DNA from 2 places in the Bradyrhizobium sp. USDA 4538 genome. Region 1 is predicted to be linked to the other one. Evidence: riboswitches for the same ligand, from Rfam matches in the RefSeq annotation. Region 1 holds a riboswitch; the other holds the start of a gene.
The links. A riboswitch is a leader RNA that binds a small molecule or an ion and turns the genes downstream of it on or off. The one in region 1 is predicted to bind cobalamin.
Positions count from the first base shown of each region.

Region 1 (7,473 bases):
AATGAAATGCGCCGTCACGGCAATCCCGATCATCCTCCGGCGCGCCCCATGCGCGGCTGAGATCGTCCTGCAGCAGTTCGGGAAGGCCGGAAAGCGCCGCGCGATAGTCGGCGACGTTCCACGTCAAAGTCCTCCGCAAAAGAATGTCGCCTAGCGACCGCACCGGCTCAAGGTCAAATCCCGCAGCCGCGAGATCGGTCAGCAACGCCTCGACTGAAGCCAGCGCATCGAGGCCGACGGCATGCGCGATCTGATGCGGGCGGCCGGGATAGTTCGAGAGCACCAGCGCGAGCCGCTTCTCCTGTGCCGGCTTGCCGGCAAGCCGATGCCAAGCGGCCACGCGTGCGGCAATTGCAGCGACGCGCTCGGCATCCGGTCGATGCGCAAGATGCGCGAATTGCAGCTCGGGATCGCGCTCACCAGGCGATTTGAAGCTCACGACCCCTGTGAACAGGCGGCCGTCGACCTCCGGCAGCACCACATGCATCGCGAGATCGCCCGGCGACAGGCCGCGAAGCGACAAGGCCCAATCCTCGCGCCGCGCGGTCGACAGCGCGACCTGGAACACCGGGCATGATGCGGCGTCGAAGGGCGTCGTGCCGTCGTCACCGGCCGCGGAAAACGCGGTCGCATTGACGATCGCCGCTGGAGCGCATTGCGCGAACTGAACGCGCAGCCAATCGGCCACGCCCGCCGCCTTCAATGAAGTGACGAACACGCCATGAGCATCAAAGCCCCGCTCACGCAATGCATCGATCAATGCATCGACCGGTGCCGTGTCGCCGGCCGCGAGATAAGAACGATAAAACGTAACCAGCACGCGCGGCCGGCCATCCGGTGCCGGCAACGCCGCGATGGCTCCGCGCCGGGGATCGTAGACGCCGATCTCGGGAAGATCGATCTCGCCGACCACCGGCCCGGCATAGAGTCCGGACGCCAGCGCCAGTTGCGCGATCACGGCCTGAGCGGCAACCGGGCCGCCCTTGTCGCACAACACCTTCAGACGGCGCAGCGTCGAGACCGGCAAGGTCGAGAATTCATCCAGCCGCTGATCGTCGCGGCCATCGGCCGGCAGCACGACCAGGGCGATGCCGCGCTCCTTCGCCAGCCGATGCACCGCGGCCAGCCCGTATGACCAATAGGGCTCGCCGCCGATCAGCCGCACCAGAATGCCGCGGGCGTGCGAGAGCGTCCGCTCGATATAGGTATCGACCGACAGCGGATGGCGCAGCTCCGCGAGATTGGCGAGCCGCAGCGACGGCAGCGCAGCACGGCCGCGCCGCCAGCCGGCCGCGAAGGCAGCAAGATCGCTGTCGGAAAACGACAACACCACGAGATCGGCCGGATCCTGGCCGAGGTCCCTTGGCGTCGCGGTCTCCTCAAGGCCGCGGCTCTCGCGGAAGACGACGTGCATCAGACACCAAGCCGTGCCCTGATCGCGGCTTCATCGATGTCGGCATGTTCGCCGATCACGACGAGCTTCGACTGCCGCGCCCGGGCACCCCAGGGCATGTCGAACTGATGCCGCACCCGCTCGCCGACCGATTGCACCAACAGCCGCATCGGCTTGCCTTCGACCGCGATGTAGCCCTTGGCGCGCAGCACGTTCTGCTCGCGCGCCAGCCCCTTGATCGAGGCGACCAGCGCGTCGACATCCGAAACTTCCGGAAGATCGATCACGACGGAATTGAAATCGTCGTGCTCGTGTTCCTCCTCGCCATCGTGATGCGACGGCCGCGCCGCGAGATCGCTTTCCGCCGCCGCCCCGAGCCCGAGGATCACGCGCGCGTCGATCGTGCCGTCGACGACGGGCAACATCGGCACCTCGCGCGGCATCTCGGCCGCGATCACCGCTTTCGCTGCCTTGATCCCCTCCGCCCCGGCGAGATCCGCCTTGGTCAGCAGCACGATATCGGCACAGGCGATCTGGTCCTCGAACACTTCCGACAGCGGCGTCTCGTGGTCGAGATTGTCGTCCGCTGCACGCTGCGCATCCACCGCGGCCGGATCAGGCGCAAAACGGCCGGCGGCGACGGCCTCGGCGTCGGCGAGCGCGATCACGCCGTCGACCGTGATCCGCGAACGGATCTCCGGCCAGTCGAACGCTTTCAGCAGCGGCTTCGGCAGGGCGAGCCCCGAGGTCTCGATCACGATGTGATCGGGCTTCACGTTCCGCGCCAGCAACTGCTCCATCGCCGGGATGAAATCGTCGGCGACGGTGCAGCAGATGCAGCCATTGGCGAGCTCGACGATGTTCTCGGCCGGACAATTGGCGTCGGCGCACGACTTCAGGATGTCGCCGTCGACGCCTTCGCTGCCGAATTCGTTGACCAGCACCGCGAGCTTCTTGCCGTTGGCATTGCGGATCAGATGCTGGATCAGCGTCGTCTTGCCGGAGCCGAGAAAGCCGGTCACGACGGTGACCGGAATTTTGGCGAGCGTGGTCATTCTGCGGCCTCCGGCACGACGGGAAGAGGTGGAATGCGGGCGAGCGATTGCTTGCGGAAGATTTCCGGACGGCTGCGCCACGGCACGATGCCGTCGGGCGCCGCCGCATAGGCGGAGGCACCGGCGATCACATCCGCGGCATTATCAGCGGACAGTCGGCCGTAGACATAGGACCAGCGCCCCGGCGCGCTGAGCGCGACCGAGCAGCCCTGGCTGCAGGCCGACAGGCATGCGACGGGAACCAGATTGACGTCATCGGGCACGCCGGCCTCGACAAGCGCGGCATGCAGGCGTGCACCGGGCGCGAGTTCACCTTCCGCCGACGTCTGGCCGGCGCGGCAGGTGATGCAGACATGAAGTGTGACGCTCATCGCCCTTCCTGGATTGACAGCGGGAAGCGATGAGGCACACGAACCGATTTTGGACAGGTTCGTTCCCCGTCGCGGAACACCCCGTCCGCCGGTTTCACAACATGCTGCGTTGGCAGGTCTCCCGGCTTGCGGAGCAGGTTTTACCCTTCGATGCCCACCTTCCCGACTCCGTATGGAATCAGTGGCTTGGGCATCTCTCCGGTCACGGTCGCGGGGGCGGCTGCGCTTCGGGCCCGATTTAGCGGAGCCCTATCGCATTCCCTCTTCGCCTGTCGTAGGACAGGAACCAACGCAGGACCACCATTCGTCCAAGCCTCGCACTTGTCAAGCCGAAGGAATGTGATGACTTCTGATGGAAAGGACGCTGAAGACGGCGCCGTCGGCACCGATCTTTCGCCGGATGCGCGCCACGCGGACAAGATGGCGAAAAAGAAGGCCGCCCGCGACCGCATCATGGCGACCAAGAGCGGTGAAAAGGGCCTGATCATCGTTCATACCGGCGCCGGCAAAGGAAAATCGTCCTCCGCGTTCGGCATGATCGTGCGCTGTGTGGCTCACGGCTTTCCCTGCGCCGTGGTGCAGTTCATCAAGGGCGCCTGGGATACCGGCGAGCGCCGCCTGCTCACCGGGCATTTCGGCGATCTCTGTCAATTTCACGCCATGGGCGAAGGCTTTACCTGGGAGACGCAGGATCGCGCCCGCGACATCGCGGCAGCGCAAGCCGGCTGGGAAAAGGCCAGGCAGCTGATCGCGGACCCGAGCCTGCGCATGGTCGTGCTCGACGAGATCAACATCGCGCTACGCTACGATTACCTTGCGATCGCCGATGTCGTCGACTTCCTGACCACGTCGAAGCCGCCGATGACCCATGTCGTGCTCACCGGGCGCAACGCCAAGGAGGAGCTGATCGAGATTGCCGATCTGGTCACCGAGATGACGCTGGTAAAGCATCCGTTCCGCTCCGGCATCAAGGCCCAGCCGGGCGTCGAGTTCTGACGGGCATCACGATGGCGCGCGCATTGATGATCCAGGGAGCCGGCTCGGACGTGGGCAAATCGCTCATCGTCGCCGGCCTCGCCCGCGCCGCCCGACGGCGCGGCCTGCGCGTGCTGCCGTTCAAGCCGCAGAACATGTCGAACAACGCCGCCGTGACCGTCGATGGCGGCGAGATCGGACGCGCGCAGGCATTGCAGGCGCTCGCCGCCGGCGTCGAGCCGCACACCGACATGAACCCGGTGCTGCTCAAGCCCGAGACCGATGTCGGCGCCCAGATCATCGTGCACGGCAAACGGATCGCCACCGCACGCGCGCGCGAATATGCCGGCATGAAACCATCGCTGATGGGCGCGGTGCTGGAGAGTTTTGCGCGCCTGAAGCAGCGCGCCGATCTGGTGCTGGTCGAGGGCGCCGGCAGCCCCGCCGAGGTCAACTTACGCAAAGCCGATATCGCCAATATGGGTTTTGCGCGCAAAGCAGACGTGCCCGTGGTGCTGGTCGGCGACATCGACCGCGGCGGCGTGATCGCGCAGCTCGTCGGCATCAAGACGGTGATCGACCCTGATGATGCCGCGATGATCCAGGGCTTTATCATCAACAAATTCCGCGGCGATCCGACATTGTTCGATGACGGCTATCGCTTGATCGAAGAGCGCACCGCCTGGCGCGGATTTGGCGTGCTGCCCTGGTTCGTCCGCGCCGGCGAACTTCCGGCCGAAGATGCGCTCGGGCTCGGCGAGGCGCGCAAGCCGGGCCAGTGCAAGATCGCGTTCCTTGCGCTGTCGCGGATCGCCAATTTCGACGACCTCGATCCGCTGAAGCTGGAGCCCGGCGTCGATCTCGTGATGGTACGTCCGGGCGAAGCCATCCCAGGTGATGCGAAGCTCGTCATCCTGCCCGGCTCGAAATCGACCCGCGGCGATCTCGCCTTCCTGCGCGCGCAGGGCTGGGACATCGATCTCTTGGCACATCATCGCCGCGGCGGCCATGTCCTCGGCCTGTGCGGCGGATATCAGATGCTTGGTCAGACCGTCGCCGACCCTGAAGGGATCGAGGGGCCCGCCGGCGAAACACGCGGCCTCGGGCTGCTCGATGTCGCAACCACCATGACCGAACAGAAGACGCTGACGCGCGCCAGCGCGGTGCATGCCGCGACCAGCCAGCCGATCAACGCCTATGAAATCCATATCGGGCGCACCGACGGCCCGGATCGCGCGCGGCCCTTTGCATCACTCGACGGTACGGCTGAGGGCGCTGTCTCCGCAGATGGGCGCGTTCACGGCAGCTATCTGCACGGCCTGTTCGCCTCGGACGATTTCCGCAAGGCGTTCCTTGCACAACTCGACATCGCGGCGGCTGATCAGCCCTACGGCGCCAGGGTCGAGAGCGCACTCGACGCGCTTGCCGAGCACATCGAGACCCATCTCGATGTCGAAGGCCTGCTCGCGCTGGCGCGTTAAAGCGAGATGATTCCTTCTCACCTCGCCCCGCGTGCGGGGAGAGGTCGGAACGCATCGCTAGATGCGTTCCGGGTGAGGGGGAGTCTCCGCAACCGCAGCTGTCGCCGAATATGCGGATGCGGCCCCTCACCCCAGCCCTCTCCCCGTAAGAACGGGGAGAGGGAGCGCAGCGCCGTCGCAATCAGCGCGACAACACGGCGGAAAGGCGCGACCACTCGGGCTCACTGCCCGGCAAGCCGAGGCGCAGCCATCCCGGTTTCTGCTGGAAAACCCGCGACCAAATCTGGCTGCGCGCAAGCTTCTCCTGCACGGCCAACGCATCGCCGGTCTCGTAGAGCCGGAACAGCAACGTGCCACCGAGCAGCGTCCAGCCCCGCGATCGCGCCATTGCAGCGAGCCTGACGCAGTCGTCCGCGAGCCGCGCAGCCGTCGCCGTTGCCCAGTCGTGATCGAGCAACGCGCGCCGCCCGATCGCGATTGCTGCTCCCGAAACCGGCCATGGGCCCGCCCTCGCCGCAAGCGCGGCGACGTCCGCCTCGCTGCCGATCGCGAAGCCGAGGCGCAAGCCGGCAAGTCCGTAGAACTTGCCGAAGGAGCGCAGGATCAGCAGCCCCGCGTGTCCTGCTTCCGGTGCAAGGGACAGGTCAGGAACGGCGTCCGCAAAACTCTCGTCGATGACGAGCCGGCCAACGCGCGGCAGCAGTGCCAGCAACTCCCGCCGATCATGGCGTCGTCCGTCGGGGTTGTTCGGATTGACGACGATCGCAATGTCCGCACCCGCAAGCGCGGCGAGATCGGACACCTCGGCAACGTCCCAGCCGGCGGCCGACAACACCGCGGCATACTCGTTATAGGTCGGCGCCAGAATCCGCGCCCGCCCCTTGAGCGCCAGATGCGGCAGCAACTGAATCGCGGTCTGCGCACCACCCATCGCCACGATCGGCGCCTTGGTGACATAGGCCTGCCGCGCAGCGTCGTGCAGCGATTCAAGATCGGATCGCGACGGCAACGCGCTCCATTGCCGCGGCTCGACATCGACCAAGGGATACGGCACCCGATTGATCCCGGTCGACAGGTCGATCCAGTCGTCCGCGGCGCCGCCGAAGCGCTGCCGGGCGACATCAAGGTTCCCGCCGTGCTCACGCATGCGCCGCTCCTTCACGCCAGCGCCAGGACCAGCAGCGCCCCAGCCAACAGAATCATGGCGTAACGATAGAGTTTCAGCCCGGTGAGGACGTCAGCGGCAGCCGGATCGCGCGCCCCCTCGTTCAGCCAGGGCTCATCGGCGATGTGCCCGTGATAGATGCGAGGACCGCTGAGCCGCACGCCGAGCGCGCCGGCCATCGCAGCTTCCGGCCAGCCGGCATTCGGCGAGCGATGCCGCTGCGCATCGCGCAACATGCATGACCACGCCTGCGAACGGTTCGGCGCGAGCAGCACGAACAGAACACCCGTCAACCGCGCCGGAATGAGATTGGCGAGATCGTCGATCCGGGCGGCCGCCCAGCCAAAGGCTTCGTGCCGCTCGGTGCGATGACCGATCATCGAGTCCAGCGTGTTGATCGCCTTGTAGCCAAGGATTCCCGGCAGGCCGAACAGCGCGCCCCAGAACACCGGCGCCACGATGCCGTCGGATGCATTCTCGGCGAGGCTCTCGATGGTGGCGCGCGCGATGCCGGCGTCGTCGAGCGTTGCCGGATCACGCCCGACAATTTGCGCGACCGCTGAACGTGCGACCGCGATGTCGCCGGATGCCAAGGGACTTGCCACCGCGGCGACATGGTCGTGCAGCGAGCGCACGGCAACCAGCGGCCATGCCAGGACACCGACAAGGACAATGCGAACCCATCCGCATGCGAGCACGGACTGAACGGCCCAACCGAGCGCAATCACCAGCGCGATCACCAGGATCGCAGCCGCAATACCAGCGCCGCGACGAAACGCCGGCGGGTCGGAGGCGCGGTTCCAGGCGCCATCGACAAGATGGATCAGCCGGCCGAGCCAGGTCACGGGATGGCCGATGCGGGCAAACAGCCACGCCGGCCAGCCGATCAGAGCATCCACAGCCATCGCCACCGCCATCGCTCCCGCAAAACCCACTTGACCCTCTCCGCGCCGCGGTCCCCCTGATGCGCAAGACATCGGCCGAGCGCAAGCCCTCCGTGACGGATTTCGGCTTTGTCTTTCTCCGCGATTGG
Region 1 is NZ_JALJZE010000001.1:254,915-262,387, forward strand. It holds gene cobN (cobaltochelatase subunit CobN) at 1-1,414, opposite strand, end outside; gene cobW (cobalamin biosynthesis protein CobW) at 1,414-2,448, opposite strand; gene J2R78_RS01085 (DUF1636 domain-containing protein) at 2,445-2,819, opposite strand; cobalamin riboswitch at 2,913-3,125, opposite strand; gene cobO (cob(I)yrinic acid a,c-diamide adenosyltransferase) at 3,162-3,815, shown strand; gene J2R78_RS01095 (cobyric acid synthase) at 3,827-5,275, shown strand; gene cobD (threonine-phosphate decarboxylase CobD) at 5,457-6,422, opposite strand; gene cbiB (adenosylcobinamide-phosphate synthase CbiB) at 6,434-7,357, opposite strand.

Region 2 (7,473 bases), 1.0 Mb from region 1:
CTTCGCTGTCCTGCCCGATGCGGAGATCGCCGTAGAGATCGATCCACGCACGTTGAGCGAGCCGATGGCCGAGGCGCTGGGCTTTTGCGGGGTCACCCGGGCGAGCCTTGGTATCCAGAGCTTCGATCCAGTTGTTCAGCACGGCATCAATCGTCTGCAGAGCTTCGGACAGACCGCGACCTCGGTCGATCGGTTACGCCGCGCCGGCGTCGGCCGGATCAATTTCGACTTGCTCTATGGCCTGCCCCGGCAGACGGTCGCTTCGTGCCTCGACACCGTCGCCAAGTGCCTCGAGCTTCATCCGGACCGGTTTTCGGCCTTTGGCTACGCGCACATTCCTTCGTTCAAGAAACATCAACGCAGGATCGATGCGTCCAGCCTACCCGACAGCGTCACGCGCCACCTCCAGGCCGAAACCATCGCGGGAGCTTTGGTGGATGCTGGATACGTTCGCGTAGGCGTCGATCACTTCGCCTTGCCGAACGACAATCTCGCCTTAGCGAGGCAGGAAGGCGGGCTGAGGCGCAACTTCCAGGGCTATACTGACGATTGCGCTGACGTCCTCATTGGTCTGGGCGCCAGCGCCATCGGCCGTATGCAACAGGGGTTTGCCGCAAACGCGGTCTCGACCAAGGACTACCTTGCTCGCATCTCCCAGGATCGGCTCGCCATCGCAAGGGGCTATCTACTGACCGATGACGATCGCTTCCACGCCGAAATCATCGAGCGAATCATGTGCGACTTTGCGGTTGATCTTTCCGAGACATCCCGTCGTTACGGCCGAGATCCGAGATTAGCCGTTGTCGATCATTCTCGTCTCGGCAGCCTTATCGCCGATGGCGTCGTGGCGATTGATGATGGCCGGCTCACTGTAGCCCAGGGCGCAGAGTTCCTGGCCCGGTGCGTCGCATCAGTCTTCGACGCTCACCTCCTTAGGTCCGGCGCTACACATAGTCATGCGGTCTAGCGACTAAGCGAAACCCAGCGTTTCAGAATCCGAGCTCAGTATCCCCGCAACTGGGCTATGCTTTAGGATGACGACCAATCACACCGCTGAAGAGCACGCCGATCGGCATCCCGTTCGCCGCTCGTCTGCCAAGCTGTACAAGATCCCAACCAAAGCTTGGAACCCGCGGACCCAAGACTGGCGTAAGCAGGGCCTGCATCAATAGCAAGCCCGCTCATTCTTTTTCCGTCGGCAGTTTCGTATAGTCGCGTTGATCTAGCCCACCGTTTCCGGCAGGAACGCCTACCAAGGTGCGCTTTGGTGCCGGCCCATGACGGCCCGACTACCGCCCACGTCGCTCAACTCGGCAACACGTTGCGAAAATACTCATCAGCGACAAACCTTAGTGTAGATTTTTAATCCCAGGCAATATCGGCGGCATACCACGGCATAATTGAGCTCCGCTGAGCTTTTGTTTTAACTGTGGTCAGATTTTCGGCGGATGCCCTCGCCGTGATCGAACCATCGGCTGTCCTCCCTCCGCCGATGGACGTCGGTGCGATGCATAGAGCGTCGCTCCTCCCGGACACACTTCGCCCGGCCGCTAAAGGCGGCCGGGCTTTTTCGTTCCCCAAGTCCCCTCACGATCACCGACTGCGCAAAGTCCCACAAGCGATCGGCTTTCTCGACGAGAGACAACAGGCCAAGGCTCAACGGTCGACGGGAGCGGATCCAGCGCGCAGCTCGCGGGCGGCAGCGACCATGTTGACCAGTGCTGGGCGAACCTCCTCCCATTTCCGCGTCTTCAGGCCGCAGTCCGGATTGACCCAGAGCTGCGAGTCCTGCAGCCGCTTGCGAGCCAACGCCATGAGTCCCGTCATCTCGCTTGTCTCGGGCACGCGAGGAGAATGGATGTCGTACACGCCCGGCCCGATTTGATTTGGATATTTGTAGTTCCGAAACGCGTCAAGCAATTCCATCTTCGAGCGCGAGGTCTCGATCGAGATGACATCGGCGTCCATTGCAGCAATCGCATCGATGATGTCGTTGAACTCCGAGTAGCACATATGGGTATGAATCTGGGTTTGATCGGCGACGCCCGATGAGCAGATGCGGAAGCAATCCCCGGCCCAGTCGAGATAGGCCGCCCACTCCGATCGACGCGGTGGCAACCCCTCGCGCAGCGCTGCTTCGTCGATCTGGATCATGGTCGCACCCGCATTCTCGAGATCCCTGACTTCGTCTCGGATCGCGAGCGCAAGTTGGCGGCAGGCCTCGCTTCTGGGAATATCATCGCGAACAAACGACCAGTTCAAAATCGTTACCGGTCCGGTCAACATCGCCTTCATCGGCTTGTTGGTTAGTGATTGCGCGTAGCGCCACCAGTCCACGGTGATCGGCTTCGGCCGCGAGACGTCGCCAAACAGGATCGGTGGCCGAACGCAGCGCGAGCCATAGGATTGTACCCAGCCGTTTTTGGTAAATGCGAAGCCGGCGAGTTGCTCGCCGAAGTACTGCACCATGTCATTGCGCTCAAACTCGCCGTGCACGAGCACGTCCAGGCCAATGTCCTCCTGCCAACGGACAACACGCGCAGTCTCCTCCTTGAGAAACTTGTCGTATTGCCCGTCGCTCATCGAGCCTCTCGCGTGCGCCGCGCGGGCATTACGCACCTCTGCGGTCTGCGGAAACGATCCGATCGTCGTGGTCGGAAACGCCGGCAGTTTGAAGCGCTTGCGTTGGATCTCGGCACGGCTGGCAAATGGGCTGACGCGCCGTCGCATGGTCTGATTGATCGCACTCATCCGGACGGCGACATTGGCGTCACGGATCTTCGGGGAAGTTCCGCGGCGGGTGGTAACGCGCTCCGATTCCGCAAGAGCGTCGGCAACATCCTGATCGCCTGCGAGTGCCCGTGCCAAGGTCGCAAGCTCGCGAATCTTCTGAACCGAGAACGCAAGCCAGCTCTTGACATCGGAGGCAAGTTCCGTTTCGAGTTCAACATCGACCGGCACGTGAAGCAGCGAACAGGATGGGGCGATCTGTACGCGATCCTTGCCGAGCTTCGCAATGGCGGGATCGAGCCGCTGGCGCAGCGCCGACAAATTCGTCCGCCACACATTGCGACCGTCTATCACGCCGAGTGACATGACGAGTTCACTTCGCCCGGCAGCAATGATCTGATCCAATAACTCCGGCGCCCGAACCAGATCGACATGCAGGCCGGCAACAGGTAGGCGCAAGGCGGTGTGAAGATTGTCGCCAAGGTGGCCAAAATAGCTGGCAACCATGATCTTGATGGCCGGCCCTTCCTTGGCGAGCCGGTCATAGGCATGCAGCAAAGATTTTTTTGCCCCCTGATCCAGATCAAGGACCATACAGGGCTCGTCAAATTGAACCCATTCTGCTCCGCGTTTGGCCAATTCCTGCAGAACCTTGATATAGATCGGTATCAGGTCATCCAGGAGTGACAGTGGCTGGATCGCGGGATCCGCACTCTTGCCTAGCTTCAAGAAAGTGGCCGGACCGATCAGGACAGGGCGCGTCTGAAAGCCAAGGGCCTTGGCTTCCTCATACTCCTCGATAGGCTTGCGAGAGGAGAGTCTGAAAGTCTGCCCCCGATGAAATTCCGGAACCATGTAGTGGTAGTTGGTATCGAACCACTTGGTCATCTCCTGCGCGGGTGCGCCATAGCCGCGAGGTCCGTGACCGCAACTCGCATCCTGACTGCCGCTTTGTGAACCGCGTGCCATGGCGAAATACGTCTTGAGAGAAGCAGGCTCGGCTTTCGAGGCATAGACTTCCGGGATAGCGCCGACCATGACACTGGTGTCGAGCACCTGATCGTATAGCGAGAAATCGTTCGACGGAATGATGGTGACACCGAGGGATTTCTGGCGCGCCCAGTTCGCCGCACGTAGGCCGGCTGCGTCCTCGAGCAATTGCTGTTCGCTGATTCTTCCGGCCCAATAGCTTTCGAGCGCGAGTTTAAGCTCGCGTCTTGGACCGATGCGCGGCGTCCCGAGCGTGGCAACCGGAAGTGAGAGAAGAGACATAGCGTTAACCCCATGTTGGGGGCAAAGGCCATGGCGGACGCAGGCAGGAGACGTCGCGCGAGCGACGGCTGCTTGGCGCACCACCGGGACACCCCGCCCGTGGACGAACATATTGTCGGGGCAGGTCTCCTGGCTCGCGGGTCATCGCCACTGTCCGGCCTTCCCGAAGCCGCGCAGGCTTCAGTGACTCTGTTGGACAGCGGCTCGCCGCTCACAGTTGCGGGGGCAGCGCCGGCATCACCGGCTTCCCTCTTAGCTCCGGATAAAACAGGAACCGGAGAACCTCGACGACTTGGATTATCGGCAAGACAACTCCGCCGTCAACCTCTCAAATTGATGCTGCGACGTCTCCTACGTGTTGACGATGCACGGCCACTCTTGATCGCGACGTTGAAGGCACTCTCCAATCACAGATATCGGGGTGACCGTCTGCGAGGCGCGTTGGCGTCGGACCGCGTGTCAGATCATGGAAGAGACGAATGCGGCCTGGGCGATGAAGGTCACGGTGCCGAGACAGGACGCTCTTCACGCGATCCAGCTTTCGAACATTCATCGAGCCTTCGCTACGTCCCCCTTTCTCCACCAACAACCAGTGTGAATAGGCGCGCTATACGCTAAATCCGGCAGCGTACTCAGCGAGCATGTTGATCTACGACCAATCCTGGTAGGCGCCATGCGGACGTTTTTGGCGATACTGCGAAAAGCAAGCATAGTGAATCACTAACGAAAAGAGTAGCTCGCAATGAAAATGGCTGTTTGGAGTGCCCTCAGCGTCTTTGCTGCTGCCGTCTTTGCGGTCGGCCTGTTCGGCTGGATAGCAAGGCCACTTATGAACCCGGCGGTCAGACAGATGTTCTCGAACGTTTTGAGCAGTTCAAGCCGAAGCTAGCTCAACCCGAGGCTTGGCCTTCTTGCCCGGTCGATACGACTGCATGGAAGCGCAGCTCCTCCAATGTTGACTACGGCGACGAACAGATAGACGCCGGTCACGATAGCGGGCCATCACGCGAGCGGCGAATGCCATCGTCCCATCGTCTGCCTGACTTTTGAACTTGCGAGCGCCAATTCCAAATCGCTCGCCGCTGATGGGCGGCTTCGCCTCGTTATTGGCCATAAAGCGCCAAGCACAACCGGCTGAGGCACTCTCGACCTTGGCAGCAGCGGCAACGACCCCGGACCACACCGGTTCGGTGGCGGCAAACCTGCACCCAATTGTCGTCTGGCTCCTGGCAGCAAGGCTTTCAAAACTGCGCTGCTCGAAGATCCAGTGCGTGACAGGAATGAGCCACGAAAGTCGCTGCGAATAGGCTTAATGGCAACATAAATAAGGTGCGCAGGTCGGAAAGTCGACAAAGGCGGCACAAATCTGGTGCGAACTGCCTGCTATTGCCTGGCACGAAGAATGCAAGTCCTCGCTTGCCCAGGCTTCTCCTCCTGGGCTGGTCCAGCATTGCAAGTTGAAGCTTTGGCTGACCACTGAAGTTAGCGGCGCGTGACATCGAGGGACAGCGCCTGCTTGCGCGGGACATCAGCAGGTGCTCGCGTCACGTTGCCGCTAACTTCTAGCGATCTCGTAGAGCACGTCGAAGATTGTCCGCTTTGGAATTGACGCGTGCATGAGAACCAGATGGGCCGGCCGCAATGAAGAGAATGTCTGGAACGCGCGTGCTTTGGTTCTGTCTCGGTCGATCGCTGATCTGCCTGGCCGGGCTGGCAGCGACAAACAGCAACGTTCGCGCCAATGACAGCGCGCTTGTCGAAAGGGTCAAGTCAACGTGGCGAGCGCAAGACGGCGAGACTATAGAACAAATCATCTCCAAGGTCTCGAAGGTGGCTCACTTCGTCCCTCGGTCGTGGGGAGTCGCTGAAGGAATTGACCGAACAGAGTATGTGTACTTTTCCTGGACCAGGCATCAAGACAACAAATCAGACGAACAGTACGCAATCACTTGGAAGATCGCGACCGACGGAACGATCAAACTTGCATCGCCATATGCCAAGCCGATTGAATTTGGCTGGCGCGCCTTTGCGCTCTCATTGATCGCCAGTGAGGTCACCGATGGCGAAAGGGACGCAAATCTTCGCTTTCTGCACGATCCTGTTAACTTCAACTTCGTAACGACCGCACAAGGCAAGCTCGGCAATCTACTGCGGCACGGCCGGTGCCATATCATTGAGCCCGTTGCGGTGGATTACGTGGCGAAACCGAAGGACAAACCGACGAAAAAGGGTGATCTTTGGCGCGTTCTGCTTTTGGTGAACTGCAAGATCCCAGGGCCCCATTATTTTACTCACAACGGCGTCATCGCTTTCGAGAAAAGCGAAGGACAAGATTGGGAGCCTCAATCTTTTTTTGCCAAACGTATCGCAGCCTTTCCTGCAGGCTCTTGGTTCGATCGCATAGAGCCAAATGAACGAGAAACAATAGAGAGGGCGCGAAAGGCCTCGGCCAATGATCGCACAGAGCAAGATCGCGGCGCAGCTCCTTGACGCTGAGCGCCTCTGAGTAGCGGCCAAAGCAAACACGCTCGGAAACGTTGACGTGTGCTGTTCTGTCTTTGCAACAGACCGGCAGCCTCTCTCGCAGCTTGTCACAGGAAAAGGCACACAGCACTGTTGCTCGCGGCCCATTGTGCGAGAAAATCGATGCTATGATCAGACGACCACGTGCCGGCTTACGAGAACCGATTTAGCCTTCCCCGCACATACGCAGTGCGCGGACGCCAATCTACGACGAGGCCAGCTCGAAATCCCATTCTGCAGCGGACTTCGCCCAGCAGGCGTGCGCGCAGCGCATCGCTTCAACGGAAAATGGCACCCGCAGGAGCGTGAGCATAGCGACGCCGAAGGCGGCACGCGGGACCGAGTGCAGCGACGAGACCGGTTAAATGGGTACCCGGGAACGGGGCAGTGATAGCGACGCCGGCATTCTTGATGGCGGCGGGCGCCTTTCCCGAGTACCCCCGGCGAGGAGCTCCGCAGCCGTGCGCAATGGATGGACCGTAGACTTGAGACGGAGGATCTAGATTTCCTCGGGCGCATTCGTCTGCGCGTCATGAATCCTGATCTGAAGCATGGGAAAGCGCTTCTTTAATTCTTCCCTACCCGCCCGGGCGCCGTCTCTCGTTGTAAACTCGGCTTCGAGTCGGCCGTCCACTTCAAGCCCGTAACAAGAGACCGGCAATTCACGGCTGGCTGCAACCATTTCGTTCCCATTGTGCAGTGAGGTGCTTGAGAACGATGCGTAATGAGTCGCCCAAACCGCACCAGGGTAAGCTGCTCGAGTGCGATGACGCATGTCGTGGATTGATGCCTCGCACTGGCTGGCGCCTGGGATGGGAATTCGTCCAACCAGGCGGCGCATGCACGATCAAGCCATCGGCTTGACATAGCTACCCTCCCAGCTACCCTGGGCCACGCGCACCTCGTGCTGAGCCTCATGGTATCTGCCCTCCGACTATTCGGGCCAGT
Region 2 is NZ_JALJZE010000001.1:1,279,863-1,287,335, forward strand. It holds gene hemN (oxygen-independent coproporphyrinogen III oxidase) at 1-967, shown strand, start outside; gene metE (5-methyltetrahydropteroyltriglutamate--homocysteine S-methyltransferase) at 1,657-4,002, opposite strand; cobalamin riboswitch at 4,104-4,304, opposite strand; gene J2R78_RS05605 (nodulate formation efficiency C protein) at 5,644-6,492, shown strand; gene J2R78_RS05610 (hypothetical protein) at 7,025-7,207, opposite strand.
Region 2: linked by a shared signal. The riboswitch ahead of metE (5-methyltetrahydropteroyltriglutamate--homocysteine S-methyltransferase) and the one ahead of J2R78_RS01085 (DUF1636 domain-containing protein) in region 1 are both predicted to bind cobalamin.